DNA from 2 places in the Sporosarcina sp. Y838 genome. Region 2 is predicted to be linked to the other one. Evidence: a T-box and tRNA genes for the amino acid it is inferred to sense, from the RefSeq annotation. Region 2 holds a T-box; the other holds one or more tRNA genes.
The links. A T-box is a leader RNA that pairs with one kind of tRNA and senses whether it is charged. The one in region 2 lies ahead of ileS (isoleucine--tRNA ligase), so its partner is inferred to be a tRNA-Ile.

Region 1 (14,772 bases), on a different contig from region 2:
CAAGCTCAAAGAGTCTGGTGACGATTGCGAAGAGGTCACACCCGTTCCCATACCGAACACGGAAGTTAAGCTCTTCAGCGCCGATGGTAGTTGGGGGGTTCCCCCTGTGAGAGTAGGACGTCGCCGGGCTTGAACAACTCAATATACTGTTTTCAGTATACAACCAATTATACCTAGGAGGATTAGCTCAGCTGGGAGAGCATCTGCCTTACAAGCAGAGGGTCGGCGGTTCGAGCCCGTCATCCTCCACCATGAATTTCAAGAAATCAAATTATACGCCGGAGTAGCTCAATTGGTAGAGCAGCTGACTTGTAATCAGTAGGTTGTCCGGAACCACTTTTCGAGCCATTAGCTCAGTTGGTAGAGCATCTGACTTTTAATCAGAGGGTCGCAGGTTCGAATCCTGCATGGCTCACCATTTTATGACTGCCGTCATGATAGATATTGCGGGTGTGGTGGAACTGGCAGACACACAGGACTTAAAATCCTACGGTATGTGACTACCGTTTCGATTCCGGTTCTCGGCATAAATACTTAGTTATACTTATATGCGCTCGTAGCTCAATTGGATAGAGCACCTGACTACGGATCAGGAGGTTGTGGATTCGACTTCTGCCGGGCGCACCATTATTTTTTTAACAATTTATATATTACCGTTACTCATATTGTTATCGCGGGGTGGAGAAGTGGTATCTCGTCGGGCTCATAATCCGAAGGTCGCAGGTTCAAATCCTGCCCCCGCAACCAAATGGTCCCGTGGTGTAGCGGTTAACATGCCTGCCTGTCACGCAGGAGATCGCCGGTTCGATCCCGGTCGGGACCGCCATTTTTATTAGTATTATCATAGGGTTTAAGAAAAGCGAGAGCTTACTGTAAACCGAAGCCACCATTATTATGCGAGTGTAGTTTAGTGGTAAAACCTCAGCCTTCCAAGCTGATGATGAGGGTTCGATTCCCTTCACTCGCTTCAAAGAGGGCCTATAGCTCAGCTGGTTAGAGCGCACGCCTGATAAGCGTGAGGTCGGTGGTTCGAGTCCACTTAGGCCCACCATTCCGCAGTAGCTCAGTGGTAGAGCAATCGGCTGTTAACCGATCGGTCGTAGGTTCGAGTCCTACCTGCGGAGCCATTTTTTGGGGAAGTACTCAAGCGGTGCGAGGGTTTTCTCCGCCATATTCTTTGGCCCCTTGGTCAAGCGGTTAAGACACCGCCCTTTCACGGCGGTATCACGGGTTCGAATCCCGTAGGGGTCATAATAAAAAGCAGCTTTACTAGTTCATTTAGAACTAGTAAAGCTGCTTTTCGTTTGCTTCGAGAATACTATATAGTCGGTACTAATAATCTAGAACTTGATCGAATAAAACTTTGAACGGCCATACGAATTTTTGTACCGAATCAAAGCTAACATATCTCCAAGTCCCTCAATCGTATGCTCAATTGCTAAATCTGAAGTAAATGGATTGAAATATCCCTCATTATAACATAAATATACTAGGTAAGGTTATCTCATTAAAACAGGACCTAGAAGAAAGTATTAAATAAAGAATGTAACCCCAATATGTCATTCTTATTTTATTGCTGTGTGATTCTATTTTTGTTAATATTAATATATATCCAATCGTTTCTTTGTCACCTTTACCACCGGTGAAAGTCGTTACACTTTTGCATATGCAGAAGGAGATTCGGCACAAATGTTCAGCCTTCGTATTCCTCATATAAAGGAGAAGTTAGGCAGACGTGTTACACGTCCGAAAATTACTTTGGCATGCCAGAAGAGGTACTTGCGCATTTTGCTTGAACTATATTAAAGCCGATTTTTCCTATTCAGGAGATGTCGGTTTTTTTGCATTCAAAAAGGTACTGAAGGGAGATGGAAGAGAAGCTATTGAAATCAGAAAAGAGGGTTATTTTAAAACGCATTTACTTAGCAATTGCTATGTATAAATGCGTTTTTCTATCTATATAAAATACAAAAATAGAAAGGGTTGTTAGATATGTCGATTAATCTTGATAATATGACGGCTGTTCAAAACCAGCAACAAGACGGTATTCTCGGTCATCTCATGTGGTTCTCGGTTGGCAAGCAATTAATCAAAATGGATGATTTGGAGAAAGCGCTTGTTCAATCAGGATTGCCTGTTGAATGGATGCCGAATGCGATTCGTCCAGCCGATGCATTTCGAAGAAGTACTAAAGAGATAGAGACTAGAAAATCTACTGGGCACGCTGGAGTATTCGAGAACTATCTTATTCGCGAAGTGTTCTCGGACAATAGCCACGTGCAGCGGAACATTGTAGTGGAGACTGTGGATCAGGCTGGTAAACGTCTTAATTACAGCAGTAGAGCGGGAGTAATCACGCTAGATAAGCACAATAGTTCTCTAAGATTTATAACGGAGAACGAAATTGCAAAAGAGCTGTGCTATGAAGCGGAACGAAATTTTAATATTTATAGAAACCATTATTCAGCCCAACAAATAAGAGTAATGGTTAATAAAATCTTACAGTCTTTAGCACCCACACCAGTACGCCAAAATGGGGGAATTTACTTTGTCCCAGATTCACATACGGATGGGTTGAATCTGCTTGTAAGCTTCACGTCCTCTCTTGAGAACTATCGTAATTACAAAGGCATTGTCACCAATGAAGCAGATTTACTAGAAAATAAAGTCATGACAATCCGAGCTGCGGTTTCAAAAATGGTTGCGAATCTCTAAAAATAGTGGAATGAAGAGATTAAAATGACTGAGTTTTATCAAACAATAATGGGAAGAAAATTCTACGATAGAGATGTTGTCGATTGTGTGCAACATATTAAAAAGATTGCTTATCAGCTCGAACGTTCAAATGAATTAAAAGAACAGGAATTGCAGATGGAAATGCGTGAGCTTTCAATAAAAGAACAAGAATTGTTTATTCTTTCATCGAAATACTGAGGAGGATTCTTTATAGGGAAGTACGGTTGCAAAAGAAACCGGCTTCCTATTTTATTTAAACTAAAATTCAAAGGGGTTATTCAATATGACAAACACTAATTATGCTAAATTAGAAGAAATTAAAAATGCACTAAATGCAAAGTTTTTCGAGCGTGAGCAAGAAGTTGAAGGAATTCTTGTCGCTCTAGTAAAGCTATTCTATGCCAGACAAATGAATTCGAAGAAGAGTATTTGAAGTTGTAAAATACATTAAGATGCATAATGTTGTCAGTGCAGAATAATGGGTAACTCAACTTGAAAAAGTAAGTCTTTATAACATTTTTTGGACTGAAAAGTTTATACACATATTATACACATTGAATAGACGAAAGGTTGGTGTATATGGGTTTAAAGGCTCTTAAAAACGTCCTCCTGGGACATAATTTGAAAAGTAGATTCAATAAGAAACACCTGAGACGTTGTTTATTCAATGTTTCAGGTGTTTTTGATTTTGTTGAAAATCCGTTCGGATTTGAAAGTTTTTGAAAAGCAACTACACAAATTTCATAAACGACAAGTGATTAGTTTGTTTTGACGCTATGCTTTTGAAAGGAATAACGATTGATATACTGATTATGTTGTTTATAAAGTTGGAAATATTATTCCCTATCAATCATAATGAATATAATTCAAAATTGGGACTGATTGTCATGAAAACGGTAAGATTCTTGTTTTATATTTAAAGGAAATTAGTGATGTTTCTATCGAGCACCGGCACATTACAGGAAAGAGGTGAACAACCTTGTATCATCACACTAAGAATTAGGGAGATTTAGGAGTTTTAAAAGCCCAGGTCGATTTACACCAAAAGGGCTATATGATAATGGCACCCCATACTGAACATTCCCCATTTGATCTTGTCGTTTATAAAGATGGTTATTTCAAAAGAGTTCAGGTCAAGTATAGGGAGTTAACTTCTAGAGGGATTCTAGAGGTCAGATTTCGTTCATCTTATTGCAACACAAAAGGTATTGTTACATCAGTTGTCGAAAAAAACGAAATTGATGTGTATTGCGTTTATTGTCCACAAACCGATGAATTCTATTACTTTGACCCTAAACTATTTGATAAGTCATTAAGCTTGAGAGTAGCGGCACCGAAGAATAATCAGGAGCACAACGTAAAGTTTGCAAAAGATTATCGTGAAGTTCCTAGTGTTTAGCCAAGACATCAATTGGGGGGATGAATCCCTCCGTGGTCATTTTAAAGATGTATAAAAGATATGAAATAAGTCTATTTAGTAAATAGGGTTAAAGAACAAGATGCGGTTTTACTTTTTCTTCTCTAAATGTACAAACACAATTTTTAAAAAAACAATAGAGTATCTTTGACTAATTAAAATATCCTTTAACCTTTCAACTGAATGAAGGATTTTTTATTATGACGAAAAAGACAGGATTATTTGGTTAGTGTTGTTACCGTTTGACTGTTACAGAAATCGAGAGTAATGGACAGGCTACACTAAGTTAGATTCGCAAGTAATCAATCTTCAATGTTACCAGACAAGGTGAGAGAAGTTCACAGGGAATTACTTATCAGTTTGAATAGAGGTTCTACATTTATCTCAAGAAAAGTTATATAATACAGGTGAAAGAATATAAGTAGAGAGAAGGGGCGAGGCATATGTTGAAAAAATTTGCTTCAGATGCGTTAGGCTTGTCGGATATCGGTAAAATCATAGGTCCAGAAGATTATGATAAAACGGATGCGGATGATTATATTCGAAATGAAGAGAATGAAAAGATTTATTTTTTAATCAAGACAAAAATGGATGAATATTGCTTTACGAACATTGCATTTATTCACGTCGATGGAGAGAAAGCTATATCTTCGAAGCGCTTGCTAAAACGCTATTCGTATTCGCAATATCAAATTACCGATGTGTTTTTGGAAACGGCGGGAAAAGTGGATTTGGATGTTGAAATCAAGTTCTCTTTAGGCAATCAATCGTTCAGCATTGACGTTGATAAAAAGCAACTTGCCCAATTGATTGATCTGTACAAAGCATTATCTTATATTTCGGAAAAAGTCCACGACAACAATATCCTGTTAGAGTTAGCGAATGGAAGTCTTGATAAAGCTGTAACAGTGTTGCATAACGCACGACTGTCTGATATCCAGCTAGCCGACCAGTATAAACAATTGACCGAGTTTGGTTTCTCCTGGTTAACGGCTGCCCGTGACCAATACCGAATTAAAGACTTTGGTGATGTGTTTGAGAAATATATTAACAATTAACTTATAAGCTAGCAGTACATTTTATTCTTTAGAAAAGTGTGGGGTCCTTCTGATTTGTAAATCTACACTTTGAAAAGTTTTTGCCTTCAACAGGAAAGGTCCCAAGTTCCAAAACAACCCCGGAAACAGGTAAATTAGATGTGCTAGTAAAGGATACTATTACTGCATAAATCAGGCTAAATGAGGAGATTGTTCGCATAGATTGTTTCCAGAAAAATTAAAAGGCATTTGGGAATAAGCGCATTCCCAAATGCCTTTTACATTAAGATTGTGTTTCTTATTGCAAGAAGTCCTCAGTCGAAGTTACAGCACAATACATACCGTTAAGTGCACCGACAAACGCGTAATGAACCTGTTCAGCTGGAACGTCTTTACCATCATAAGATAAGTCTGTCGTCGCACATGCATCTTCAATAAGTGTCGTCTCGAAGCCTAGATCCACTGCCGCTCTGACTGTCGCATCAATACACATATGCGTCATCATTCCTACCACGACTACCTTGGTTACGCCATTTTCTCTTAATTTGTTTTCCAAATCAGTCTGTAAAAAGCTGTTAGGGAAATGTTTGATGATAATGCTTTCGCTTTCCAAAGGTTGAACAGTTTCATGTATTGCAGCACCGTCCGTATCCGGAAGGAAGAATCCTAAAGCAGGATCAGCTGCGATATGCTGAACATGAAAAATATTCTCTTTATTGTTCTGCCTAAACCATTCAAGAACTTTAGCAGCATTAGCCGCGGCTTTATCTGGATTAACTAATTCCATCTTTCCATTTGGGAAATAGTCATTTTGAATATCTACAATAATTAGCGCTGTGCTCATTATATCTCCACCTCATTTAAAGTATTTTGGTCCACTTTAATCATATCTCGTATATTGTTTTTTATCGATAGGTTGGCGAAACACTTTCAGCTCAAAAAATTTTACGGTGAAACAAATGTATTATGGAACTTGATAACATTGAATTTCAGATCCTACGGTTACTATCCGATAATTCACGTATCCAATGGTAAGACTTAGGCGAACAAATTCATATGACGGGACAAGTAGTAGGGAATCGTATAAAAAACTTGAAGATAGTGGCGTAATTATAGCCTTCTCTCTACAAGTCGATGAAATGAAAGTGGGACTCACTTATACAGCGTTTATCATTATATTTATGAAAACAGCAAACCATGATGCGTTTATCCGATTAATGAATGATTGCAAAGAAGTAGTGGAAGTTCACCGCGTATCAGGAGAAGGCTGTTACCATATAAAAGTCAAATTGAACTCTCAAAAACAATTGAATCTCTCTTTCTAGATAAAATTCTTGAGTATGGGAATTATAGTGTACATTTATCGATACAAGAGATTAAACAACAAAGTCCTTTGACTGCTACATGATAAAATGGTTACGACCAGTGATTTGAATATAAAATAAAAATTCGCTATCTAATGAGATAGCGAATTTTTAAGTAGGTTTAATTGAGGTGAGGCTTCTTTAATTTTGTACTTGAAATAACAAACGCGATGACAAGCACAACTGCGGCAAATACATACGGTATATCGATGTTGATATCAAATAAAATACCGCCAATAATTGGTCCTATTATGATACCTAAGCTAGTGTAAGCAGAGTTCATACCCGCAATATACCCCTGGTTTTCCCCAACGATTTTTGACAAAAAGGATGTCACAGCAGGGCGTAAAATATCACCAGAGAAAAATACAATGCTCGTAATGACAATCATCGTCCAGTAACCATCTATTAAAATCGTAATATAGATAAAAATAGCAGAAGATAGTAAGGTTAAATTAATCAGCATTCGTTCCCCAATTAATCTGACCAGCTTATCAAAGAATAAAATTTGAGCGACAACCCCAGCTATTGAACCGATTGTAATAATAAATGAAATATCACGGACCGTAAAGCCAAACTTTTCATCGACGAATAAGCTAAACATCATTTCATAAACGGCTAGTCCAAACGCTAGTACGAACACGATCAGTAGTGGTGTGAAGTGCTGTGACTGAAAAGATTTTTTAAACTCCTGAATAAACGCTGGTCGTACAGCGGATGCACGATTTATTTGTAGCTGCTCTGTTGAAATTGAATCGTCCATTACAATGGCAATAACAATGGCAGTAATCGATGATATGGCAGCAGCGAAGAAGAACGGTGCGCGTATCCCAAACTCCGCAATAAATCCGCCAATTCCTGGACCAATTATAAATCCTAAACTAATCGCAGCCGATTGCTAGCCTAACACTTTTGCACGATTTGTTAGCGTCGTTTTATCGGCAATATACGTAACAACAGCTGGCATAATGAAAGCGGCACCTACACCGCCAAGTAGACGGCTTACAAATAATAGCCACGTTTCATTTGAAAAGCCAAACAGTGCCTCTGAAAATGAAAATAACAAAAGACCGATGACCATCATTTTTTTACGGCCGATTGAATCGACCCATACACCTGTAAAAGGGGAAGCGAGAAACTGTGCAAAGGCCATCGCAGCGAACAAGTATCCTACAACGGCACCACTTAAACTTAAATCCTTCGCAATCGATGGCATAACTGGTGCGGCAAGTCCCATCCCGACAAAAGCAATAAATAAACTAGATAATGCAAGTGCAATAGACACTTTCTCTTTTCGATTCATAATTGATTTCCTCTAATTAATTGTCAAACAATTCACGGTCCTATTTGTCGGAAGATGAAATGGATGCATTTACTTTCTTCATCGTTTGTAATACATTTTGCAATTGTTCTAAATCGATGTCAGCGAAGTGCTTCGTCATAAATTCTTTATCTGCTTCTTTACTTAATGTCTGATAAGCGAGACCTTCTTCTGCAAACCCGATGAAGTACTCGCGATGATTATTTGGATTGGCCTCACGTTTGATAAAATTTAGTGCTTCGAGCTTCGATAATACTTGGCTCACAGCACTTTTCGAAATCGCAAATTTCTTGGCGATTTCATTGTACAATAGATAATTTAAATAATATTCACTAAAAACGACAGTCAATTCTTTAAACAATTTTTGATAATTTGAATGCATAATATCCTCCATCTTCTTCAGTTAAGTAAACTGAACTTAACTGAAGAAATGTATCTTATATGTTAACGCATTTTTTGTCGACAGTTTTTTCATTTCACAAAGAACGTTTAGACGGTACATTTGGTTTTATGAAAAATATTAGAAGAGCTTGTTATACACCAAAAGACAATGGAAATAATTCGAAGAAAAATGGTTGCAATCATCAAATACGGATGATTGCAACCATTTTTTCTTTGAGTCTTCAGGATCAAATCAACCATGCAATATACCTGAAGTATCTCTCTTTTATATTTCCTTATTATGATCTCCCCATTGGCACATTATCTGGATAATAGGCCAGAGCGTGTGCCCCTTTTCAGTCAGGCTATATTCCACCTTAGGAGGGATTTGTGGATATTCTTCACGATGGACTATACCATCACTTACCATTTCCTTTAGTGTAGAACTGAGCGTTTTATATGTTATTTTACCCATCATACGCTGAAGTTCATTATAACGCACTACACCGTTTTTTGATAAATTGTAAATAATTAGTAGCTTCCATTTGCCGTTAATAATAGAAAGTGTGTAACCGAAAGAGGTCTCTTCATTGTCAGCAACATTCATTTTGGAATTTTTCATTTTACACTATCCTTCTGGATAGTATGCGTCGTAAAAGTGCATACTGTTTTTTAGTTTGTATCCACTATATAATATATTTAGGTTCAAGTAAAGGTGTGCTTTACAACCAAAACAGATATTGCGCATCTGAGACTTTACGATTTGTTGTTGAGCGGGGGGCAATATATGCGTGAATGTTTTCAACTGCAATGTATAAATCTATAGGAGGACAAATATAGTATGTTAACACAACAATATCAAGACCATTTAGTGACACTACTTCAGAAAATCGAAGAAGCTGAGGCGGTTGTGGTTGGTGGCGCTGCTGGGATGTCTGCTGCCGCCGGGTACAACTGGTATCAGACAGATGAAATCTTTCTGAAATATTTTAGTGAATTTGCAGATAAGTATGGGATTGAAAATATTTTTTATGGTTTTTATCACCGTTTTGAGACAAGAGAAGAACGCTGGGCTTATATTGCTACTTTAAACAAGTTTGTATATGATGCCGAAGCCGGTAAGCCCTACCTTGATTTATTGCAACTGCTTCAAGATAAAAACTATTTCGTCCTTACAACGAATCAAGACACTCAGTTTTCAAAGGTTTTTCCCGGAGAGAAGGTCTCTGCGATTCAAGGGGATTGGCGTTATTATCAATGTTGCAACCGTTGCCACGATCATGTTTATTTCAATAAAAAGCAAGTTGAAGAAATGTACGCAAACATAGAGGGAACTAAAATTCCCACAGAGTTGATTCCTACTTGTCCAGAATGTGGGGAGGATATGGAACCATGGGTACGATCTCGTGTTTTTCTAGAAGGAAGCCTTTTCAGAAGCGAATTAATGAAATTCCAAGCATTCCTTATGAAAAACAAATATAAAAAGATCCTATTCCTGGAATTAGGCGTAGGAACGATGACGCCGATGTTTATTAAAGAGCCATTTTGGGAGATGACTCATAGTTTGCCGAATGCATACTATATCAGCATCAATCCTAAAGATGCGGTGGTTCCTAGAGAGATAAGCGAAAAAGGACTCGCAATTAACGAAGATATTGCCCGAGTTCTTGAAGATGCCCTGAACGAGAAGGCGAAAGTAGCTCAATAATAGGAAAGCGAAAAATACAAAGGAGGACAAAAAAATATGTTATCACAACAATATCAAGACAACATAGACACATTACTAAACAAAATCCAAGAAGCTGAGGCAATTGTGGTAGGTGGCGCTGCTGGAATGTCTGAGGCTATTGGACACACTAGTTTTTATCATACTGATGAAAATTTCCTGAAGCATTTTGGAGGATTTGCAGATAAATATGGGATTGAAAACCTTTTTATGGGCTATCATTTCCGTTATCCTACAAGTGAAGAACGGTGGGCTTTTCTTGCGACTGAAATTAAATTATTACATGATGCCGAAGCTGGTCGCCCCTACCTAGATTTATTGCAACTACTTCAAGACAAAGACTATTTCATTGTTACAACGAATCAAGACGCACAGTTTCCCAAGACTTTCCCTGAAGAGAAAGTTTCCCCAATTCAAGGGGATTTGCGTTATTTTCAATGTGGCTCCCGTTGCCATGATCAAATTTATTTTAATAAAGAGCAAGTTGAGAACATGTATGCAAACATAGAGGGAACCAGAATTCCAACAGAGTTAATTCCAGTATGTTCAGAATGCGGGCAGGAAATGGAACCATGGGTGCGCTCTTATGTATTTCTGGAAGGAAGCACTTACCAAAGTGAATTAAGAAAATACAATGAGTTTCTTATAAGAAACAAAGAGAAAAAAATTCTCTTTCTGGAATTAGGCGTTGGAACAATGACACCAATGTTTATTAAAGAGCCGTTTTGGAATATGACTTATAGTTTTCCGGACGCCTACTACATTACAATTAATCCTAAAGATGCGATCGTTCCTCGAGAGTTAATTGGAAAAGGACTTGCCATTAAAGAAGATATTGCACATGTCTTACAAGATACTTTGAGCGGGAAGGAAAAAAGAGATTCGGATATTGGATAAGTACTCGGCAATCTGGTTTCTCATTACGCGAATTCATTAAGTAAAATATATTCATCGAAATTTTAGAAATAATGGAGGTTCATATGAAAGAGAAATATTATAAGGTTTTAAGAAAAATAGAAGAGGCTGACAGCATTGTAATTGGCGCAAGTAACGGCCTCGCCATTTCGGGAGGTACTAATATTTTTTTCAGAGGATTCGTCCTTTCTGGAACATTTTGGCGATCTCCGTAATAAATATGGTTTTCGTAGCATCCTACAAGGAGCTTTTTATCCATATTCATCAGAGGAAGAGAAGTGGGCATTTTTTAGCCGTATGTACGCCTACTTTTTAAACAACAAGGAAGCTAGTCCTGTTGTAAACAACCTTTATGAATTGGTGAAGGATAAAAATTATTTTGTAGTTACCTCAAATACAGATTCTCATTTTACATTGGCAGGATTTCCAAAGGAACGCCTTTTTGAAATAGAGGGCAATTGTCGGTATTTGCAATGTTCTCATGGTTGCCATAATCAAATTTACCCAGGTGACGAAATATTGAATGAAATGGCCCGAAACCAAGAAAATGGGAAAGTTCCTTCAAGCCTTATTCCTAAATGTCTAGAATGTGGTGACCCAATGCAAGTACATGTCGAAGTCGATCGCAATTTTCTAAGAGGTGAGGCATGGCAAGCCAGTTTGCAGGCTTATCAGAATTTTATCGATAATGCTCTTGGCAAAAAAATAGTCTTACTGGAATTAGGCGTAGGTGCAAGAAATCAATTGATTAAAGCTCCATTTATGAATTTAGCTAGCTCGGAAGAAATTGCTACTTATATTACCCTGAATAAAGGAACCGAGCTTTATATACCAAATGCAATTGCAGCTAAGTCTATTGGTGTTGACGGCGATATTGCCGAAGTGTTAGAGCAATTAGTTCAGATGAAATAAGCTAATTTGCATTAGTAGAAAACAGAGGGGGAATGAATGATGTATCTGTCAAATATTCTGGATAAACCTGTCTGCCAGCCCATCAAAGAGCCTTATGAACGATGGTATACATTCATGGAGCAAAACGTAGAGTTTTGGCTGCCGGATAGTGAATGGCATACGAAAACCCATTGCGCCCGCGTACTGTTACTGGCACTCCTCATCGGGCATCAAAAAGGTCTGAGTGAAGAGGAAAAGGAGCTACTAGCGATGGCGGCTGTTTTCCATGATTCCCGTCGCCTTGATGATGGGATTGATAAAGGACATGGTAGTCGTGCAGCAGTGTATTACAAAGAGTATAGTCGTGCGCATGATTTGTCCTATGATGCGAAAACCTACTACATTATCTATTACCATGACCAGGATGATTCACTTAGTTTGTCAGAGATTGCAAAGTCTCCCGATTTAAGTGGACGGGACGTGCTGCTGTATCAAATTTTCAAGGATGCTGACGCACTGGATCGTTTCCGTCTGGGTACTGATGCTTTGGATGTTAACTATCTTCGGACCGAAGAAGCTCGTCAACTTGTTGAATTTGCAAAAGATCTCTTACAGAAAAGTAATGAAACTAGTGCATAAAAAAGTCTATTTAACGTTAGCAGGTCCGGGCGTACTTTGTAAGGTTAGGTGGTAAGTGTAATGAACAGGTATGTTGATGATAGCCTCGCTCTTCACACGGACTTGTACAGAATCAATACGGAAGAAGCTAATTTGGAGGACAATATTAATAGGGGAAAAGCAGTATTTGAATTGTATTTTCGGAAATTGCCGTTTGGAAATGGGTATGTGATTTTTGCTGGATTGGAACGAATCATTGAATATCTTCAAGCATTTCATTTTTCTGAAAGCGATTTGGAGTATTTAAAGGAACTTGGCTATCGAGAAGACTATGTTGACTTTTTGCGAACGGTACGTTTTACAGGAACTGTTCGTTCCGTGAAAGAAGGGGGAAGTTGTATTTGGCAACGAACCCATTCTTCGTATCGAATACACCGTTAATCGAAGCGCAACTCATCGAGACGGCCTTGTTGAATATCGTGAACTATCAAACATTGATCGCAACCAAAGTCAAAATTGATACATACGCATATTACGTGAACTATATTAAAACCGTTTTTTCCTATTCAGGAGATGTCGGTTTTTTGTATTAAAAAAGGTATTGAAGGGTGATAGAAGAGGATCTATTGAAATAGGAAAATCGGGTTATTTTAAAACAGATTTACTTAGCAATCGCTAGATATAAATGCGTTTTTTTATTTACTTAAAATACAAAAATAGAAAGCGTTGTTAGGTATGTCAATTAATCTTGATAATATGACGGCTGTCCAAAACAAGCAACAAGACGGTATTCTAGGGTATTTAATGTGGTTCTCGGTTGGCAAGCAATTAATCAAAATGAATGATTTTGAGAAAGCACTCATTCAATCGGGATTACCGGTTGAATGGATGCGGAATGCAATTCGTTCAGCCGATGCATTCCGAAGAAGTACTAAAGAAATAGAGACTAGAAAATCTAATGGACGCGCTGACGTATTCGAGAACTTTTTTAAACGTGAAGTGTTCTCGGACAAGAGCTACGTGCAAAGAAACATTGAAGTGGAAACAGTAAAACAGGCTGGGAAACGTCTTAATTACAAAAGTGAAGTGGGAGTAATCACGCTAGATTAGCAGAAAAGTTCTCTAACATTTATTACGGAGAACGAAATTTCCATGACTGATAGTAACTTTGTGTGCATTTAGATTTAGAGAAATACGGTCGACTTAATACGAAGAAGTATGTCTTTGCAATAATACGCGTCATGAAAAGTCTATACACATATTTTACACATTGAATAGAAAAAACCTTGGTTTATAATGGTTTAAAAGCTCTTAAAAACGCCCTCCTGGGACTTAATTTGAAAGTAGATTCAATAAGAAACACCTGAGACGTTGTTAATTCAATGTTTCAGGTGTTTCTAATTTTGTTGAGAATCCGGTTGGAATTAAATTTTTATGGAAAATGACTACACAAATTTAAAACAGGACAAGTGATTAGCTTGTCCCAGCACTATGCTTATGAAAGAAACATCGAATGATCTACTGATATGTCGTTTATAAAATTGGAAATAATTTTCCCTATCAATCATAATGGATATAATTCAAAATTGGGACTGATAGTTATGAAAACGGTAAGATTCTTGTTTTATTTTTAAAGGAAATCAGTGATGTTTCTATTGAGCACCGGCACATTACAGGAAAGAGGTGAACAACCTTGTATCATCACACTTAGAATAAGGGAGATTTAGGAGTTTTAAAAGCCCAGGTCGATTTACACCAAAAGGGCTATATGATATTGATACCTCATACCGAACATTCCCCATTTGATCTTGTCGTTTAACAAAGATGGTTATTTCAAAAGGGTTCAAGTCAAGTATAGGGAGTTAACTTCTAGAGGGATTCTAGAAGTCAGATTTCGTTCATCTAATTGCAACACAAAAGGAATATTTACATCAGTTGTCGAAAAAATGAAATTGATGTGTAATGCGTTTATTGTCCATAAACTGATGAATGCTATTACTTTGATCCCAGCCATGCGAAGCAGAATCCTGATTTCCGTGAAGGTAGACCGAAGAAATTCACTAAAAAGCAAAAAGTACATGATTTACATATATTGGAAGAGGGATCCTATACGCACACTAATCCGTGCCAAAAGAGAAGTAGCTAGAGGGGGCAGATAGTGATGGCCAAGAAATCACTTTTAGAATATCAAAGGGAATATGAAAGGATCATCCATGCAGATCAACCAAGAAAAGATATTCTACTGGCTGGTTTAATGACTGAAATGGAGAAACAATTCAAAATCCCGGTGTTTAGGAATGTAGTATGGGAACGAGAAAATATAAAGGTAATAGCAATGTATCGCAAGTTAAGTATTACAAGGAAAT
Region 2 (14,772 bases):
CGTCCCTGTTACTGGATTCATCATTTCGTCGAGCGTGAGTCCAACCGCGATTTTTGCTGCGATTTTTGCGATTGGATAGCCCGTCGCTTTAGACGCTAGCGCAGAAGAACGGCTAACGCGAGGATTCACTTCAATAATGTAATAGTTGAAGCTAAATGGATCGAGTGCAAGTTGGACATTACATCCGCCTTCGATTTTCAGCGCTCGAACAATTTTCAATGACACATTGCGCAGCATCTGATTTTCTCGATCTGTCAATGTTTGAAGTGGAGCTGCAACAATTGAATCACCTGTGTGAATCCCAACAGCATCTACGTTCTCCATATTACAAACAATAATTGCATTGTCCGCAGAATCTCGTACCACTTCATATTCAATTTCCTTGTAGCCTGCAATAGACTTCTCTAACAAACATTGCGTAACTGGACTGTATTTTAAGCCGCCTGTGACGATTTCATCGAGATCTGAATCGTTATAACAGATTCCTCCGCCAGTCCCACCCAATGTAAATGCAGGACGAACGATAACCGGATAACCGATTCTTTCAACAAGTGCATACGCCTCTTCAAGGTTGTGGATAATATCACTATCAGGTACAGGTTCACCTAATTCGTTCATCAGTGAACGGAATAAGTCACGGTCTTCTGCTTGGTGTATTGCATGAAGCTTTGTCCCGAGAATCTCAATGTCGAGTTCATCCAAAATACCTGAATCGTGTAGCTCAATCGCCATGTTAAGACCCGTTTGTCCACCTAGTGTAGGTAGAAGTGCATCCGGACGTTCTTTTCGAATAATACGGCTAACAAATTCGAGTGTAAGGGGTTCAATATATACTTTGTCTGCAATCTCCGTATCCGTCATTATCGTAGCAGGATTCGAGTTGATAAGAATAACGCGATAACCTTCTTCTTTCAATGAAAGACATGCTTGTGTTCCGGCATAGTCAAATTCCGCCGCCTGTCCGATAACAATGGGACCTGATCCAATTACTAATATAGTTTCAATATCTGTACGTTTAGGCATTGAAATTCTCCTTTCGGCTGCTCGTATTCATTAATTCCATAAATCTGTCAAAAAGATGTTTTGAGTCTTCCGGTCCTGGTGATGCTTCTGGATGAAACTGAACGGAAAATGCAGCGTATTTTGTGCTTTTCACGCCTTCAACAGATGAATCATTAAGTGCTCTATGTGTCACTTCAAGACCAGTACCCACGAGTGATTTTTCATCTACTGCATAGCCATGACTTTGAGATGTCAGTTCTGTACGACCCGTCGTTAAATCTTTTACTGGGTGATTGCCACCCATATGGCTGTTTTTCAATTTCACTGTCTGTGCTCCGCAAGCTATGGAAAACAGCTGATGACCAAGGCCGATCCCGAAGATTGGGGCTTTTCCTAACAAATCTCTAATTGTTTCAACCGTGCCCTCTACATCTTCCGGATTACCTGGCCCGTTTGACAACACAATACCATCTGGTGATAAAGCAAGGATTTCTTTTGTCGAAGTGTTATAAGGTACTACAATCACGTCGCAATCTCTATCGTTTAATTCACGTAAAATACCATGTTTCATGCCGTAATCGATTAGGATAACACGCTCTCCACGGCCAGGGCTTGGATACGGTTTCTTCGTTGAAACGCGGGCAACTAGATCTGTAGGCAAAGTATAAGATACGGCTTGCTCAACCATTTCTTGCACGTTCACTTGTTCCCCAGCAGCTGTCAAAATACCTTTTAGTGACCCTTTGTCTCGCAACAGCCTTGTTAATTTACGAGTATCGATACCTTGGATTCCAGGAATACCTTTCATCGTCAGCAGTTCGCAAAGTGTCATGATACTGCGGAAGTTAGACGGTTCTTCTGCCAGTTCACGGACAACTACGCCGCTTGCCGCCAGTTCAATTGACTCGTAATCGTCTCGGTTAATACCGTAATTACCGATAAGTGGGTAAGTCATAACAATAATTTGTCCTGCACCTGATGGGTTCGATATGGTTTCTTGATAACCTGTCATTCCTGTTGTGAATACTGTTTCACCGATTGAGGCTGCATCGGAACCAAAAGCAGTTCCTTCAAAAATTGTACCGTCTTCTAAAATTAGCATTCTTTTTTTCATCATTGTCCATCCTCCCAGACTACTTTTCCACCGAATATTGTTTTCACTGGCCATCCTGTACATGTCCAACCGTCAAATGGCGTGTTCTTGCCATTTGAGACAAATGTCGTCCGGTCTATTTTTTCTTCTTTATTCAAATCGAGGAACACTAGATCTGCAGTAGCGCCGACTTCGATTTTCCCATATGGCAACCCGAATACATCAGCGGGTTTTTTTGTCATCCAATCGATGAGTTGTTGCAATGTCCATATTCCTTCTTTAACAAAGTTCGTATAAAGAAGCGGGAAAGCTGTTTCAAACCCTGTAATGCCGAATGGTGCTTTTGCAAAGCCTGCTGCTTTTTCTTCAGCAGTATGTGGTGCATGATCTGTTGCGATGAAATCGAGCGTGCCATCAAGCAATCCTTCTCGCAATGCGATTAGATCCTCTTTTCCACGTAGCGGTGGATTCATTTTCCAATCTGCGTTATCTCCTGGAATATCGTCTTCTGATAGAAGAAGGTGATGCGGACTTACTTCTGCAGTAACATGTATACCTGCTTTTTTCGCATCACGTATAACCCTAACTGATTCTTTCGTACTAACATGACAAACATGATAATGAGCGCCTGCCGCTTCAGCCAGTAAAATATCCCGCGCGATATGGACCGATTCCGCTATTGAAGGGATGCCAGGGAGACCGAGCTCCTTATTGCGTTTCCCCTCATGCATTGCGCCTCCGTAGATGAGCGTATTGTCTTCACAGTGAGCAACAATTGCCATTCCGATTTCGGCAGCATCTTGCATTGCTTCATACATCATTCCTGCCTGTTGCACCCCAACACCGTCATCTGTGAATGCAAATGCGCCATACTCTTTCAATTCCGCAAGATTCGTGCGTTCTTTTCCGGCTTCCCGAATTGTAATGGAAGCGTATGGAAGGACTCGAATTAGTGATTTCTGAGCTATCAACTCATTGACGAAAGTCAGATTTTCTTTTGTATCCGGAACCGGCCTAGTATTCGGCATTGCACAGATTGTCGTGTAACCGCCTTTTGCTGCTGCTAGCGTACCACTTTCAATTGTCTCTTTATGCTCCCCGCCTGGTTCCCGTAGATGCACGTGGACATCAATGAATCCTGGTGCTAGTAAAAGTCCTTGTCCATCGATGATTTGTGCACTCCCGGCATTTAGCTCCTGACCTATTTCCGAGATTTTATCATCTGTCATTTTTACATCTGTCGTAATAAGTTTTCCGTCTTCGTTAAGCATCTGAATCCCTTTAATCAGTTTCTCCATGTTAATTCCTCCCTTTCAAAACTATCTCCAACACAGCCATACGTATGTAAACACCATTTTCCATCTGTTTAAAGATCCTAGATTGGTTGCATTCAATAAGTGATTCTGAGATTTCTACTCCTCTGTTGAAAGGTCCTGGATGCATGATGATGGCATTTTCCTTCATCATCTTCGCACGAGCTTCTGTCAAACCATATCGTTCATGGTAACTTTCTTCAGTAAAGATTGAGCCTACTCCATGCCTTTCATGCTGAACACGCAGAAGCATGACCACGTCACTCGTACTAATTACTTCGTCCCACGAATCAACGCTCTCAAATTCTCCTGCCCATTTAGCTGGGCAAAGGAAAGTCACATTGGCTCCGAGTTTTGTCAATGCATCTGCATTGGATCGAGCAACCCGGCTATGTGTAATATCCCCTGCAATTAGAACATTCAGACCTTTAAACGAACCGAACTCTTCCTTGATTGTGAACAAATCCAACAATGACTGCGTCGGGTGCTGACCTGCCCCATCTCCGCCATTTATAATGGATACATTCGTTCTGCCAACCAATTGCTTATAGTATCCGTCTTCAGGATGACGGATAACAAGTGCATCCACACCGATTGCTTCAAGCGTTTTCACCGTGTCATAAAGAGTTTCACCTTTTAGTGTGCTTGAGAAATTTGATTCGAATGGCAGTACTCCAAGGTTAAGTTTTTGTTCGGCCATTTCAAAACTCATTTTTGTCCGCGTACTAGGTTCAAAAAACAAGTTACTGACAAAGTATTTCCCGGGCAATTCCCGTGCTCCAAGTTTTTTAAATGTATCTGCACGATCAAGGATAGTCATGATTTCAGCTTCACTCAGATCTTTCATGGATAGAAGATGTTGCATTCAGTTTATCCCCCTTTTATTGGTAAGCGACTAAACTCTATATCAGGATTTTTTAAAAAACGAGCCTTCCCGATAAACGGAAAGGCTCGTTAAGTATGACTATCCTCATCCTTCACTCAGATGGGCGTCTACGAACCTTTTCCTGACTCTCGGGCAGTGTTAAAAGGTTTTCTATTTAGTTTTATCGTCCATGCTATCATTCGTTCGGCCTGGTAGCACTAAGTTGAGCAGTACACCTACAATTGCTGCAAGTGCCATTCCTTCAATTTGAAACGTATCATTGAATTTAACGGATGCTCCTCCAATACCAATTATGAGAATAACAGAAGCAATTACCAAGTTTCGCTGATTTCCGAAATCGATTTTATGATCCACTAGCATGCGTAAGCCAGACGAAGCGATAATTCCGAATAGGAGAATTGAAACCCCGCCGAGTACTGCTGCAGGAATTGTAGCGATTAACGCCATAACTTTACCTAGGAATGAGAAAGCTATTGCGAAAACTGCTGCTCCTAAAATTACATATACACTGTAGACACGTGTCAGTGCTAGAACACCGATATTTTCACCGTAAGTTGTCTTTGGTGGACCTCCGACAAAGCCGCTTATTAGCGTTCCCAGTCCATCACCCAGTAAGGAGCGATTCAATCCCGGATTTTTTATATAATCTCTTCCAACAATTCTACCGAGAACGAGCTGATGGCCAATATGTTCTGATATCGTTACGATTGCAATTGGCACCATCAGAGCTAACAGCGTGGGCGTAATGATGAATTCGTAATCTACTCCGGGTATAAGCATTTCTGGAAATTCAAACCATTTTGCTTCCAAAACTGCTGTAAAATCCAATATCCCGATGAATGCCGAGTAAATGTATCCTACTATGATGCCGATAAGTATTGGCATCAAACTAACAATTCCCTTAAAGAACATGATGCAGATTATTGCAGCTGCAAGTGTCACAATTGCCGCGGAAAAATGAAGCAGGTTGTATACCTTTTCATCCCCGACCTGAATCGTACTTGCCATGCTAACTGCAGTCGATGATAGTGCAAGTCCTATAACGATGATGACTGGTGCCACTACAATTGGAGGTAAAACTTTCATAATCCAAACATAGCCTGTTTTCCATATTAGCAGTGAAATGATACCGTAGACCAAAGCGACAAACATACTTCCAATCATCGCGCTACCAATGCCACCTGTTTGGGTCGCTACTTGAATCGGGATGATAAAAGCGAATGATGAGCCTAAGTACGCCGGGACTTGGAATCGTGTAACAATGATGAAAACGATTGTCGCAATCCCGCTTGTTAGGAGAGCAATTGCTGGACTTAACCCCACTAGTTGAGGAACTAGTATTGTCGCTCCAAACATAGCAAACATATGTTGTAAACTAAGAATAATCCACCTGGCAGTTGCTGGTTTTTCATGGACATCTAAAACTTTTTCGTTCATAGTCATTTTCCCCCGTACGATGTACTTTATTTACTTTCTAGTCTTCGGGAGATATTCCCAATCGCTTTTATTTAGAATGAATCGAAACGCTATCTTTGCCGTCGGTCTCTTGTACACTGACCACGACCTGCTCATCGTTCGATGTAGGGATATTTTTCCCTACAAAGTCGGGTCGAATCGGCAATTCACGATGGCCTCGGTCGACAAGTACTGCAAGTTGAATTGTCGCTGGTCTACCTAAGTCCATAACTGCGTCCATCGCCGCACGAACCGTTCTGCCCGTGTATAAGACGTCATCCACTAGGATCACTTTCTTATTTGTCACATCATGCTCAATGTCGACTTGCTGCACGAGAGGTTCGTTGTTGCTATGTTTAAGCATTAAATCGTCTCGATATAATGTAATATCAAGTTCACCCGTTTTAATTGGCTTTCCTTCAATAAGCTCGATTTTCTCTGCAAGTCTCTTGGCGAGGTATGCACCACGCGTCTTGATGCCGACAAGAATACATTCATCAATTCCTTTGTTGCGTTCGATAATTTCATGAGCAATTCTCGTAACTGCCCTGCCAATTGCTTGTTCATCAAGAATATTTGCTTTTTCTGCCATTTGAACATCCTCCATTTCCCAATTTTCACTGTCGATTGTCGATTATAATACCATCCTGAAGCCAAGAGGGTTAAGTGGTTTCTTTTTTTTATAAAAAAACCCTCCCAGCCAAGGACGGCGGGAGGGTATACGTGCAGAAATAAATGTACATAGAAACTGCGCGCAGCAGTTTGATTGTACTTCCGTGCAACCTTCCCAGCCTCTCTGGACTGATGTTAAAGGTATCGCTATTCAATTGCTTCATTCAGTATACAATTCACTCTTCTGTCTTGTCAACACTTTTTCTGACTTTATCAACTAATTCTTTAAAGTCTTCTGGCAGAGGACTGTTAAACTCCAAATACTCGTCAGTTACAGGGTGCTTAAAGCCAACTGTACCTGCATGCAATACTTGTCCATTAAACTCAAGTGTTTTTTTAGGTCCGTATTTCGGATCTCCGACGAGTGGATAACCGATGTATTTCATATGAACTCGGATTTGATGCGTACGTCCCGTTTCCAATTTACATTCGACTAATGTGAAATCACCAAATCGTTCAAGTACTTTAAAATGCGTTACGGCATGTCTTCCTTTATCGATAATCCCCATGCTTTGACGCTCGCGTGGGTCACGGCCAATCGGAGCATCAATCGTTCCATTATCATGAGGTATATGACCATGGACAAGTGCAGTGTATACACGCGTTACTGTCCGTTTAACAAGCTGGTCGACCAATGATACGTGCGCTTTATCATTTTTTGCGACCATCAACAGGCCTGAAGTATCCTTATCAATTCTGTGGACAATACCTGGACGGAGCACACCATTTATACCTGAGAGATCCGTACAATGATGCATTAGTCCATTAACAACTGTTCCTGACGGATGACCCGGCGCCGGATGGACAACCATTCCGCGCGGTTTGTTGACAACGAGGACATCTTTATCTTCATAGACAATATCAAGACTGAGGTTTTCTGCAACGACGTCGAGTTCTTCCGGTTCAGGTTCATCCACCGTTACCGTATCCCCTAGTTTTACTTTATAATTTGGTTTTACTTGCGTACCGTCTACAAGAACAAAGCCATCTTTCAGCCATGTTTGAATTTGTGTACGTGACCATTCTGGGTTGACTTCCGACAACGCTTTGTCAATACGACTTCCCTTGTGTTCTTCAGTTATTTCGATTTCAATTATTTCCATACCTACACCTTTTTCTTGTTCTTTTTTTCATCCATAATTATATGAATGATGATGATAACCACGCCGACTGTCAATGCCGCATCCGCCACGTTAAAAATGGGGAAATCATAATTGATAACCGGAATCATGACATCGACGAAATCGACAACTTCCTTGCGCCATAGACGATCAATGAAATTCCCAATTGCCCCGCCAAGCAAAAACATTAGACCAATACCAAAGAGCGGTTGACCTTTCGCTTCTTTATGAAAGTAATAAATGATGCCGCCTGCAACTACTACTGTGACAATATAAAATAACCACATTTGACCTTCGAGCATTCCCCATGCCGCTCCCCTGTTGCGGTGAGATAAAAGCCCCAAATAAGGTTCTGCAATACTGATTTTTTCACCAAGTTCCATATTTTTAACGACAAGCCATTTAGTAATCTGATCTAAAACTATGACCAATGCCGCCAATCCGTAATAAATGAACAATCCAAATACCCCCGTCCGACAGATTACGTACTATTTTACCACATAGACACCTATATGAGCGCGTTTCAACGCTAAAAAAAGCCGCTGCAGCAAGCTTAATAAAAAGACTGCAGCGGCGGCTTTCAATTTAACCCGTCTTACGAATAATGCTCTATCACGACTTCTGCACAACGCGTACATAGTGTTGGATGTGTTTCGTCAGTTCCGATTGTTTCGGAAATTGTCCAGCAACGTTCACATTTTTCACCATCTGCCTTTTCAACAAGAACACTTACCGTATCCAGTTTCAAAGTACCTTCAGGCATGTTTGTAATATCACCTTCAGCAAATTGCGATACGATGAAGAATTGTGCGAAATCGATATCGTCCGCCGCGAATACATCTTTCAGGTTTTCAGGGACAGCAACCGTTACTTTCGCTTCAAGCGACTTCCCGATCACTTTATCATTCCGCGCTTCTTCAAGCGCCTTCAGAACATTATCCCGGACAAGCATCAAGGTAACAAAACGCTCACGCAATGCTTGTGCTGTTTCCCCAAGATCTTTCGCGTCAGGCATATCTGTAAGCTGAATACTTTCTTCCTTCTTATGTTCAACAAATGCCCACAGCTCATCTGTCGTATGCGGAATAATTGGTGTCAATAATTTCAACAGCGAAATCAAGGTTTCATACATTACTGTTTGCATTGCCCGACGATGTGGATGATCTGCACCTTCGATATATACAACATCTTTCGCAATATCAAGGTAGAACGAGCTCAATTCACCCGTACAGAAGTTATTTACTGCATGATATACATTTGCAAATTCGTAATTATCATATGCTTCACGTACTTCTTTAATCATATCCTGCAACTTCACATAAACAAATTTGTCTACTGTACGCAGATTTTCAAATGCGACTGAGTCAGTTGCCGGATTAAAGTCCGATGTATTCCCGTGAAGGAAACGGAGTGTATTACGAATTTTTCTATATACTTCAGAAACTTGTTTGAAATTTGAATCCGACACTCTGACGTCCGCTGTATAGTCAACAGAAGATACCCATAGACGAAGAATATCTGCACCCAGCTGATTCATCACTTTCGCAGGAACGATGACGTTACCGATTGATTTACTCATTTTACGTCCTTCGCCATCCAGTGTGAAACCATGGCTTAGCACGCCCTTATAAGGCGCATGGCCATTAATCGCAACACTCGTCGTAAGAGATGAATTAAACCATCCACGATATTGGTCAGATCCTTCAAGATAGAGATCAGCCGGATAGACAAGATCATCTCGTTCTACAAGTACACCCTGATGCGTCGAGCCTGAATCGAACCAGACGTCCATGATGTCTGTCTCTTTTGTGAATAGACCGTTTGGACTTCCAACATGTGTGAAACCTTCTGGAAGTAAATCTTTTGCATCGCGTTCGAACCAGATGTTAGACCCGTTTTCACGGAACAATTCTGAAACGTTGGCAATTGTTTCATCCGTAATGATTGGTTCTCCATTTTCAGCATAAAATACTGGAATTGGTACTCCCCATACACGCTGACGTGAAATACACCAGTCGCCGCGGTCGCGAACCATATTATACAGTCTCGTTTCACCCCATGATGGTGTGAATTTCGTATTTTTTATTGCGTCAAGCAATTCTGAACGGAACGATTCAATTGAAGCAAACCATTGTGAAGTCGCTCGATAAATTACCGGTTTTTTCGTACGCCAGTCATGTGGGTACGAGTGAGTGATAAATGATAACTTTTGAAGTGAGCCCACTTCTTTGAGCGCTTCAGTAACTGCTTTGTTTGCATCTTCATAAAAGAGCCCTTCAAAGCCAGGTGCCTCGTCCGTCATAACGCCACGGTCATCAATTGGTGAAAGCGCATCAATTCCGTATGACTTAGAAACATAGAAGTCATCTTCCCCGTGACCCGGTGCTGTATGGACACACCCCGTACCAGCTTCAGCTGTGACGTGTTCACCGAGCATGATAAGTGAGTCGCGATCATACAATGGGTGTTTGGCAATGACACGGTCTAGCTCAATACCTTTTAGTTCACGTTCAACCGCATAATCTTCCCATCCGAGCTCTTCAGCTACAAATGTAAGTAAGTCTTTAGCGATTAGGAATTTTCCTTCTCCTGTTTTAACAATGACGTATATAAATTCAGGATGGACAGAAATTCCCAGGTTTGCAGGAATCGTCCACGGAGTCGTCGTCCAGATTAAGAAATTAACATCTTCATCAATCACACCAAGTCCATCTTTAACAGGGAAACTAACATAAATAGATGGAGATTTCTTGTCTTGGTATTCGATTTCTGCTTCAGCTAGTGCAGATTCACTCGAAGGAGACCAGTAAACCGGTTTTAGTCCTTTATAGATATAACCTTTTTTCGCCATTTCTCCAAAAACTTGAATTTGACGCGCTTCAAATGATGGCTTCAGCGTGATATATGGGTTATCCCAATCGCCCCTAACACCAATCCGTTTAAACTGGCTACGTTGGCTGTCAATCTGACTAAGTGCATATTCTTCACACATCTTGCGGAATTCAGCTACAGTCATTTCTTTTCTCTTTACACCTTTGTTAACTAATGCCTGCTCAATCGGTAGTCCATGTGTATCCCAACCTGGAACGTATGGAGCATGGAATCCTGACATTGACTTGTGGCGGACAATCATGTCCTTCAACACTTTGTTCAAAGCATGGCCCATATGGAGATCGCCATTTGCATATGGAGGACCGTCATGTAAAACAAAAAACGGGCGCCCCTCAGTTCGTTGTTGTACTTTTTTATAGATGTCCATCTCTGCCCATTTCTCTTGCATTAAAGGCTCTTTGTTAGGTAAGTTTCCTCGCATTGGGAACTCTGTTTTCGGCATAAGAAGTGTATCTTTATATTCCATATTGTTTTCCTCCTTTAAAATTGAAAAGCGTAATCAGTTCGCACATTTAAAAAGCGCAGAGTACCCAGAATCCAAGTTTAGCCAACGACTTTCGTAGATTATCCTTTGGCGAAAAATTTCATGATTTTCCGAGCAACAAAAAAAATCCCCACCCCTAAAAAGGGACGAAGAATTAATCTCGCGTTACCACCCTACTTGCAGCAAACAGATTTGCTACCACTCAGACACCATAACGGGGTGTGTCCGGGATTACGTAAATCATTCCATAATCCGGCTCAAGAGTGATCTTCATTTCCAATTTGTTGACCGGGCTTCCACCATCCCCGGCTCGCTGTACACAATTTCGGAAAGTACTTTCTCCTTCAACGCCTGTTCTAAATATATGCATATAATTATATGTGTGCATTAAGACCAAAGTCAAGTTTACTTACGAATCTAGGTCAGCAACCATTTCTAAGCGTTCTGCGTCGATTTCATATTCTAGCAAAACATCCCAGTCATCTGACTGGATAAGGTCAAGTTGCGCTTCAATAAGCATTTTAAACCGCGCACGGAAAACCTTGGATTGTTTTTTAAGATCTTCTACTTCCACAGAAATCTGACGTGCACGTGAAAGTGCTTCATTAACGATTCGATCCGCATTTTTTTCAGCTTCTTTGATTATCAATTTCGATTCTTTCATTGAGTTACGTCGTACATCCTCCGCAGCTTCTTGGGCGATAAGAATTGACTTATGAAGCGTTTGTTCAATTGTGTTAAAGTGGGAAACTTGTTCCGTTGATTGTTGTAAACTGGCTTGTAATGTTTTGTTTTCCGCAAGAACGTTTTCATAGTCTTTCATGATTTGTTCCAGGAATTCGTTTACCTCATCTTCATTATATCCACGGAACTTGCTTGCAAACTCTTTATTATGTATATCAAGTGGTGATAAAGCCATTTAAAGCATCTCCCTTTTAACGTATTCATTCTCTATTATACATGTTGGAACATCAGATGACAGTTCTTTTTTTAAACTATTGTCTGATAAAGTGAAACTTCAATTAACAGAGAATTTTCATTCCATTGATTGTAAAAGAACTCAGATTACGAACGCCGCGTGATGGTTAAGTCTTAAAGTAGGAGGCATACTGCCCGTTAATGAAGAATAATTCATTCTAACTTCCCAACGACGAGTCTGATTTTATCTTTGCGGGTTCTTCCTTCAATTGCAATCACTTTAAAACGACCTGAACCTCTAATTGATATCATATCCGATTCTTGTAGTTCAAAAGTGGGTTGATCACGTATAGCCCAGTTCACTTTCACTTTTCCACTATGTATAAGTGAAGCAGCTTTCGGGCGTGCAACATTCAATAGAGCAGCCGTTACAACATCGAGTCTTAAGGAGCTGACAATATACATTTCCTCTGTCCATGTATCTGTCGTGTCTATCCAATCTTCAGAATTATGACTTTTTTCAACCGTCACTTTCGCTTTTCCAATCGATATAAAGTTCGCAGTCATATAATCATTTAACTCGTCCACAACCGCAAACTGTACCTCATCATTATCCACTCGAATGTCTCCAAACTTCGAACGATCAATGCCTAATGACATCATCGAACCAAGAATATCCTTATGATCTAGGGACAGAAACTTTGAAGCGTATTTGACATTGAACATGGCGATACGATAATCATCCATTTCAGGTACAAAATAATCAGGGTAAATAAGTACTCTTCTACGTTCCGCATCAGGAAATGCGCCACTCGATCCGACAACTAAACTAGAACTTCCCGCGAGCGATTCAACAATACGTAGCTGCCTTGGATCTAAGAATCCTGTTAATTTAGGTGAATACGTATCCTCCACTTCACGAATCCAGCCTATTGCCGTTTCGATGAAAGGTTGTTCGTCTTTTCTAAAGTGTTGCAATATTGTTTCCATTTGTTTCTCTCCTTATAAAAAATCCTCACATAAGTGAGGATAACATAATCATTTTATATACTTCAAAAATCCCCTTTGAGATTAAGCTCAAAGCGAATAAACCTACGATTGGTGAAATATCAATCATACCTAGTGGTGGAATGAACTTTCTGAAAAAACCTAAATAAGGCTCTGCAATCTTTTCAAGCATTTTACCAAACTTAGTTTCACGTGAAGCTGGTACCCAAGACATAAGGATATATATAATAAGTAGTATTGAGTAAATTTGAATTAGCCATGCTATACCTCTATAAAGTAATGTTATGATCTCTGCCATTCTATTCCGTACACCTCATTCAATTTCTATCTTTCAAAATAATCGGATATTGCGCCATCAACTTCTACATTTTCAGGAACGCATAGGAAAATATCCGTCCCAATCCGTTGAATGTCTCCGCCTATTGCATAAACTGTACCGCTCAAGAAATCGACAATTCGAATTCCCTGGTCCCGTTCGATTCGCTGTAAATTCACTACAACAGCGCGTTTATTTTTCAAGTGTTCGGATATATCTTGGGCTTCTGCATAAACACGTGGTTCGATAAGAACGACTTTTGAAGACTTCTGGAGACTTTGCAAACTGACGACCGTAGCAGATTGCTGTGGTTCTCCGGTTGTTTGTTTTCGGGCAGGTACTCTGCGAGGTTGCTCTTGTACTGGTCGCTGTTCTTCACGAATCGGTTGTTCTTTAATGTCGCTTTCTTCATCTTCCAGATAAAACCACTTCTCAAATTTGTTTTTGATGCTCATGTTTCTCCCCCGCTTTCTGCTCCGACTAGTGCGGTACCGATTCTAACATGGGTTGCCCCTTCTTCAATAGCGACTGTGAAATCGTTCGACATTCCCATTGATAGTTGAGTACAAGGTGCATGTGTCAGTTCTTTAACCGAGATGCTGTCTCTGAGTTCCCTTAATGAACGGAAAACTGTACGGATTGCATTCATATCCTCAGTGAATGGAGCCATTGTCATAAGGCCTATAATTCGGATTTTATCAAAAGCCGCAGCTTCATCAATGAAGCTTTCAAGCTCATCTGGCATGACACCAGATTTTGTTGTTTCACCAGAGACATTCACTTGAATAAAACACTCGATTGTATGGTTTGCACGCTTTTGAATCTCTTTTAGTAAACTAAGTCTGTCTACTGAATGTAGGTAATCAATCTTGTTTATGATATCTTTTACTTTTCGACTTTGAACATTACCAATAAAATGCCATATCGCATCATTTTGAATTGTTACCTGCTTCTCAAGAAGAACTTCGGGACGATTTTCACCCAGATGTTGAATACCTGTTTCCAAAATTTCAGAGGTTTTTGCTACCGAAACTTCCTTTGTGACGGCAACGACCGTTATTTCCGACCTTTTTCGACCTGCTCGATCACACGTAATTTGTATAATTTGTTCAATTTCTTCTATCCGACTTTGAAGGTTTTCCATTATTATCACTACTTTTCATATATCTTTCATTTCATTGTACCAACCTAGCCCGTACATATCAATTATAAATCATTTTCCTGATACCTTTTTACCTACAAGTACGATATCTTTTCCTATTGTTGTAATGTCTTTTAGATTGACACTTTTAGTATCTTTGTCTTTTCCTTCAAAAAAACTGCTTCGATCTCCACCTCCGACAAGCAATGTTTCGACTTTTCCCGTAACAATATCAATTGTGGCATCTTGAACAAAACCTAGGAACGAACCCTTAGTTGCATCAATAACCTCTTTTTTTTGCATTTCTGAAAACTTCATAAAACCCCTCCTATGATTGAATATATGCACACGAACAAAAAAATAACGCAATGCAATCGCTGCATTGCGTTACTATTATCAATTTTGTTCCATTCCTTCTCGTATCGTTTTAACTGCACTCTTCTCTAATCTTGATATTTGCGCTTGAGAAAT

Region 1: it has a tRNA-Ile gene. The T-box ahead of ileS (isoleucine--tRNA ligase) is inferred to sense a tRNA for this amino acid. The anticodon was not compared.

Annotation. Positions count from the first base shown of each region.
Region 1 covers NZ_JBXCJD010000017.1:1-14,772, forward strand. Annotated here, with positions in the region: rRNA gene rrf (5S ribosomal RNA) at 14-129, shown strand; tRNA gene AC1TO4_RS15750 (tRNA-Val) at 177-252, shown strand; tRNA gene AC1TO4_RS15755 (tRNA-Lys) at 343-418, shown strand; tRNA gene AC1TO4_RS15760 (tRNA-Arg) at 551-627, shown strand; tRNA gene AC1TO4_RS15765 (tRNA-Met) at 673-747, shown strand; tRNA gene AC1TO4_RS15770 (tRNA-Asp) at 751-826, shown strand; tRNA gene AC1TO4_RS15775 (tRNA-Gly) at 897-967, shown strand; tRNA gene AC1TO4_RS15780 (tRNA-Ile) at 975-1,051, shown strand; tRNA gene AC1TO4_RS15785 (tRNA-Asn) at 1,053-1,127, shown strand; tRNA gene AC1TO4_RS15790 (tRNA-Glu) at 1,180-1,251, shown strand; gene AC1TO4_RS15795 (DUF6744 family protein) at 1,993-2,715, shown strand; gene AC1TO4_RS15800 (hypothetical protein) at 2,740-2,934, shown strand; gene AC1TO4_RS15805 (hypothetical protein) at 3,020-3,169, shown strand; partial or broken gene AC1TO4_RS15810 (group I intron-associated PD-(D/E)XK endonuclease) at 3,716-4,135, shown strand; gene AC1TO4_RS15815 (PH domain-containing protein) at 4,597-5,211, shown strand; gene AC1TO4_RS15820 (cysteine hydrolase family protein) at 5,489-6,034, opposite strand; gene AC1TO4_RS15825 (Lrp/AsnC ligand binding domain-containing protein) at 6,408-6,515, shown strand; partial or broken gene AC1TO4_RS15830 (MFS transporter) at 6,676-7,857, opposite strand; gene AC1TO4_RS15835 (MarR family winged helix-turn-helix transcriptional regulator) at 7,898-8,257, opposite strand; gene AC1TO4_RS15840 (winged helix-turn-helix transcriptional regulator) at 8,543-8,878, opposite strand; gene AC1TO4_RS15845 (SIR2 family NAD-dependent protein deacylase) at 9,098-9,964, shown strand; gene AC1TO4_RS15850 (SIR2 family NAD-dependent protein deacylase) at 10,001-10,879, shown strand; gene AC1TO4_RS15855 (SIR2 family NAD-dependent protein deacylase) at 11,021-11,809, shown strand; gene AC1TO4_RS15860 (HD domain-containing protein) at 11,849-12,427, shown strand; partial or broken gene AC1TO4_RS15865 (nicotinate phosphoribosyltransferase) at 12,488-12,915, shown strand; gene AC1TO4_RS15870 (DUF6744 family protein) at 13,142-13,516, shown strand; partial or broken gene AC1TO4_RS15875 (group I intron-associated PD-(D/E)XK endonuclease) at 14,100-14,552, shown strand; gene AC1TO4_RS15880 (hypothetical protein) at 14,568-14,772, shown strand, end outside.
Region 2 covers NZ_JBXCJD010000001.1:375,262-390,033, reverse strand. Annotated here, with positions in the region: gene carB (carbamoyl-phosphate synthase large subunit) at 1-1,023, opposite strand, end outside; gene AC1TO4_RS01870 (carbamoyl phosphate synthase small subunit) at 1,016-2,116, opposite strand; gene AC1TO4_RS01865 (dihydroorotase) at 2,116-3,393, opposite strand; gene AC1TO4_RS01860 (aspartate carbamoyltransferase catalytic subunit) at 3,395-4,273, opposite strand; gene AC1TO4_RS01855 (solute carrier family 23 protein) at 4,445-5,731, opposite strand; gene pyrR (bifunctional pyr operon transcriptional regulator/uracil phosphoribosyltransferase PyrR) at 5,799-6,341, opposite strand; gene AC1TO4_RS01845 (RluA family pseudouridine synthase) at 6,598-7,524, opposite strand; gene lspA (signal peptidase II) at 7,527-8,000, opposite strand; gene ileS (isoleucine--tRNA ligase) at 8,138-10,900, opposite strand; T-box leader at 11,058-11,275, opposite strand; gene AC1TO4_RS01830 (DivIVA domain-containing protein) at 11,328-11,837, opposite strand; gene AC1TO4_RS01825 (YlmH family RNA-binding protein) at 12,050-12,826, opposite strand; gene AC1TO4_RS01820 (YggT family protein) at 12,852-13,142, opposite strand; gene AC1TO4_RS01815 (cell division protein SepF) at 13,169-13,615, opposite strand; gene AC1TO4_RS01810 (YggS family pyridoxal phosphate-dependent enzyme) at 13,612-14,304, opposite strand; gene AC1TO4_RS01805 (PRC-barrel domain-containing protein) at 14,374-14,619, opposite strand; gene sigG (RNA polymerase sporulation sigma factor SigG) at 14,698-14,772, opposite strand, start outside.